2 regions of the Actinoplanes sp. NPDC049598 genome follow, and region 2 is predicted to be linked to the other one. Evidence: riboswitches for the same ligand, from Rfam matches in the RefSeq annotation. Region 2 holds a riboswitch; the other holds the start of a gene.
What was found. Region 2 has a riboswitch for glycine ahead of AB0J66_RS00940 (L-serine ammonia-lyase). Riboswitches for the same ligand answer to the same signal wherever they lie in the genome.
Positions count from the first base shown of each region.

Region 1: another riboswitch for glycine. It lies ahead of gcvP (aminomethyl-transferring glycine dehydrogenase); the one in region 2 lies ahead of AB0J66_RS00940 (L-serine ammonia-lyase).

Region 1 is NZ_JBFAOX010000001.1:1,036,196-1,038,649, forward strand. Features, by position in the region: gene gcvP (aminomethyl-transferring glycine dehydrogenase) at 1-1,210, opposite strand, end outside; glycine riboswitch at 1,288-1,382, opposite strand; gene mgrA (L-glyceraldehyde 3-phosphate reductase) at 1,435-2,430, shown strand; gene AB0J66_RS05175 (nucleotidyltransferase domain-containing protein) at 2,448-2,454, shown strand, end outside.
Region 2 is NZ_JBFAOX010000001.1:188,366-190,819, reverse strand. Features, by position in the region: gene AB0J66_RS00940 (L-serine ammonia-lyase) at 1-874, opposite strand, end outside; glycine riboswitch at 1,005-1,098, opposite strand; partial or broken gene AB0J66_RS00935 (M14 family metallopeptidase) at 1,597-2,454, opposite strand, start outside.

The DNA of each region.
Region 1 (2,454 bases), 850 kb from region 2:
GCAGGTCGACCCCCTCGGCCGCCGCAGCCGCCACGATGTCGGCCGCCCGGCCCGGCACCACCGCGGTCACCGTGTCGAAGAAAGCGTCGCTGGTCACCGAGATCCCGGCCGCGGTCAGACTGCCGGCCACGGTCAGCGCGTGGTCGTGCACCCGCTTCGCGATCGCCTTCAACCCGGCCGGGCCGTGATAGACCGCGTACATGCTGGCCATGACCGCGAGGAGCACCTGGGCCGTACAGATGTTGCTCGTCGCCTTCTCCCGGCGGATGTGCTGCTCGCGGGTCTGCAGGGCCAGGCGGTACGCCTGAGCGCCGTCGGCGTCCTTCGAGACACCCACGAGACGGCCCGGCAGCGACCGCTCCAGACCGGCGCGCACCGCGAGGTACCCGGCGTGCGGGCCACCGAAGCCCAGCGGCACCCCGAAGCGCTGGGTCGTACCGGCCGCGATGTCCGCCCCGATCTCGCCCGGCGCCCGCAGCAGCGTCAGCGCCAGCAGATCGGCGGCCACCGTGACCAGCGCGCCGGCGGCGTGGGCCCGCTCGACCAGCGCGGCGTGGTCGCGGACAGCGCCCGACGCGCCCGGGTACTGCAGGTGAAGCCCGAAGTACTCGTCGGGCAGGGCGGCCGTCTCGTCATCGAGGTCGACCACGTGCAACTGAATACCGAGCGGCTCGGCCCGGGTCCGCAGCACGGACAGCGTCTGGGGCAACGTGTCCGCATCCACCACGTACACCCCGGACTTGACCTTGGAAGCCCGCCGGGCGAGGGTCATCGCCTCCGCCACCGCCGTGCCCTCGTCCAGCATCGACGCGTTGGCCGTGGTCAGACCGGTCAGATCGGTCACCATGGTCTGGAAGTTCAGCAGCGCCTCGAGCCGCCCCTGGCTGATCTCCGGCTGGTACGGGGTGTACGCCGTGTACCAGGCCGGGTTCTCCAGCACGTTCCGCTTGATCACGGCCGGCACGTGCGTGCCGTAGTAGCCGAGCCCGATCATCGAGGTCGTCACCGTGTTGCGCGCCGCGATCGCCCGCAGCTCGGCGATCGTCTCCTCCTCGGAGGCGGCGGCCGGCATATCCAGGCTGCCGTGCCAGCGGATCACCTCGGGAATGGCGGCGTCCATCAGAGCGTCCAGCGACGCGTACCCGATGGTCTTGAGCATGTGGGTCTGCTCGTCCTGGTCCGGGCCGATGTGCCGGGATGCGAACGTCATGACGGCTCCTAGGAGAGGTCGACAAGGCGGCCTCCCCCTCTGTCACGCCGTCTGAGAGAACGCGCGCTTCAGAGTCGCCTGCCCATGCGGTCCTTTTGCCTGAGAGGTTCCGGGGAGGATTTGCCCCTTCGGCGCCGCCGGTAACCCCGGCGATCTCTCCCGCATGGCTAAGCACCAAACTACCAGTGGATACAGCACAGCCAGGAAACCGGAAGGGTAGGACTGTGACCTACACCCCCGCGGGCGACCGCTACGACACCATGACCTACCGGCGCGCCGGCCGCAGCGGACTCAAACTCCCCGTGATCTCGCTCGGCCTCTGGCACAACTTCGGCCACGAGCGCCCCTGGCAGCGCCAGCGCGACATCGTCCGCCGCGCCTTCGACCTCGGGGTCACCCACTTCGACCTGGCCAACAACTACGGCCCGCCGCCCGGCAGCGCCGAGGAGAACTTCGGCCGCATCCTGAACTCGGATTTCAAGAACCACCGCGACGAGCTCGTCGTCTCGACCAAGGCCGGCTACTACATGTGGCCCGGCCCGTACGGCGAGTGGGGCAGCCGCAAATACCTCATCAGCAGCCTCGACCAGTCCCTGCAGCGCCTCGGCCTCGACTACGTCGACATCTTCTACCACCACCGGCCCGACCCGGACACCCCGATCGAGGAGACCATGGGCGCCCTCGACGCCGTCGTCCGCGCCGGCAAAGCCCAGTACGTCGGCATCAGCAACTACAACAGCGCCCAGACCGCTGAGGCCGCCCGCATCCTGCGCGAGCTCGGCACCCCGCTGCTGATCCACCAGCCGTCGTACTCGATCCTCAACCGCTGGATCGAGAAGGACAACCTGCTCGACACCCTGGAGACCGCCGGCGCCGGCGCCATCGGCTTCAGCCCCCTGCAGCAGGGCCTGCTCACCGACCGCTACCTCGGCGGCATCCCCGACGACAGCCGCGTCCGCACCAGCAACTTCCTCAACGAGAGCGACCTGGACAAGGGCACCCTGGCCCGCATCCACGCCCTCAACGACATCGCGAAGCGCCGCGGGCAGTCCCTGGCCCAGATGGCCCTGGCCTGGGCCCTGCGCGACCAGCGGATGACCAGCCTCATCATCGGCGCCAGCAGCGTCGAGCAGCTGGAGAACAACGTCGCCGCGACCAGCAACCTGTCGCTGACCGACGAGGAGATCGGCGAGATCGACGGCACCGTCCTCGACCTCTAGGCGCTATCTTCTCGACCATGATCG
Region 2 (2,454 bases):
CGTACGGCAGAGCAGTGTCGTCGGCCCGCACCCCACCACTGCCCTCATCGATGACAAACCCCCCACCCACCGAGAAGTACGTCTTCGTGAGCAGCTCAGCCCCATCGCCATCCAGCGCCACGAACGTCATCCCGTTCGGATGCCCCGCCAACGCCCGCCGCCGATGCAGCACAACCTCAACCGCAACATCGCGCCCACCCCGCGGCGAGCTCTCCCCCGCCCCCGGCCTGACGAGTTCGGCCTGCGTGTTCTCGCCCGCCCCTGGCCCCACCAGCTCAGCCTGCGCGCTCTCGCCCGCCGCCGGCACGTCGAGCGCGGCCTGCGCGCTCTCGCCCATCTCCGGCCCCACGAGCTCGGCCTGCGCGCTCTCGCCCATCCCCCGCCCCACGAGCTCGGCCTGCGCGCTCTCACCCATCCCCCGCCCCACGAGCTCGGCCTGCGCGCTCTCACCCACCCCCGGCCCGTCGGGCACGGCGGTGCTGGCCTGCACACCCACGCCCGGGCCCGGCTCGCCGGGCTCGGCGGCGCCGGCCTGTGCGCTTCCGCCCGGCCGCGGCCCAGTCGGCGCGGCGGCCAGCAGCCGAAGCCGGCCGCCGGCGTGGATGCGGGCGGCCCGCTCATCGGCCCCGGCCACGTCAACCGCTTCGGGCGTCTCGCCTTCGAGCCCGAGCAGCACGGCCTTGGGCGTGCCGTGACCGTGACCGGTCGCGCCGAGCGACCCGAACAGCTCCGCCCGCACCGAGCTGACGCGGTCGAGCAGCCCACCCTCGGCGACCCGAAGCGCAAACATCCGAGCCGCACGCATCGGCCCGACCGTGTGGGAACTGGACGGCCCGATGCCCACGGAGAAGAGGTCGAACACAGAGACGGCCATGGAGGCTCCTCATCGAGGTCAGCCTCCCCCGCTCTGTCATGGGTGCCTGAGAGCTTCACCGCCCGTGTTGTCGGGACGGCTTGCACCGTGGGCGCAGAACGCCGGCCGCGTCCTGACTTTCCAGAGTCGCCTGACCACCGCGGTACCGGGGCCTGAGAGATTCTGAGGGAGAAGTTGCTCCTTCGGCGCCCCGCCAATTGCGAGGACTCTCCCGCAGCGGATCAAACAGCGAATGTTCGGTTATGTCCCGCCGACGCTATCCGCCTCCCAACCCCAGGTCAACAAACCCCAGCTGAACGACACCACCCTCACCCGCACGGCATTCCCCACTGCCGTAGCGGCGCCCCCGTCCCCCTCCAAGCGACCGCCGCCGCCTCACCGCGAGCCTCACCGCCTCGCCGCCGCCCCCGCCGCCTCGCCGCGAGCCGCTCCGCAACCCCGCCCCCTCACCGCGAGCCGCATCGCCTTGCAGCGACCCCGCCGCGACCGTTCGTCCCCACGAGCCGCACCACCTCGTGCCAAGCCTCGTCGCCTGCCGCGAGCCCGTTGCCCCGCGCGAGTGTGCCGACCCGCTCATGGCGCAAGGCATCCTAGGAACCTGGGTCAATGCCGCGGCCGCGGTTGCCGCTCGAGCGCAGTGACCGGAGCCGGCCGGCGTGATCGCTAGATGCCGAACACGCCGGCCGTTCCCCGCTCCCCGCTCCGCGGCGTCAGGCTGCGGCGCAGTAGGTGCTCTGCTTGCCGATCACCTTGTAAGGGCAGTCGGCCACCTCGGCCAGCAACAGGGCCGCCTCCTTGTTGCGCGTCGTCTCCCGCGTGATCACGCTGGCCGGCGGATAGAAGCCGCCCCCGGACGCGCCGGTCGGATACATCTCGAACGTGTAGGCGAAGATCTTGTGCGTACCCCACAGCCAGTCGAGCAGGTCGCCGTCGGTGACGTACAGGTCGCTGGACTGCTCCGGCGTGTACCGGTTGGTTGCGGCCATCTGCCGGCCGAAGGTAGCGAAGGTGTTGTAGTCGTCGGCCGTCATCCCGGTCGTCGTATTGGCCGTGGTGTGACCGAACGGCCACAGCACCAGCTCGGAGTACGTGTGGAAGTCCATCGCGGCGCCGATCTGCTGACGGCCGCCGACGACCCGGCTGTTCACGAAGTCCCGGACGGCCCGCGTCTCCGGTGTTGAGAAGGCTGACGGACCGCGGTAGGTGAGCGACGACGGCGTACCGGAGGATCCGCCGCAGCAGCCCCATTTGTAGCCGTAGTTGCGGTTGGGATCGGTGCCGATGGCCGACGAGCCGCTGTTGGGCTGGCGGTTCTTGCGCCACGACCTATAGCTGCCGGTCGCGATGTCGTACTCGGCCCCGTCCGGGTTGACCGACGGCACGATCCAGATCTCCCGCGAGTTCACGATGGTGCGGATCCGGGTGTCCGACGCGTACGACGACGTGTACAGCTTGAGCAGGTACACCGCCATCTCGACCGTCAGGTGTTCGCGGGCGTGATGGTTGGCGTCGTAGAGGACCTCGGGCTCCGCCTCGTCCGTGCCGACGTTGTCGGAGATCTTGACGGCCACGATGTCACG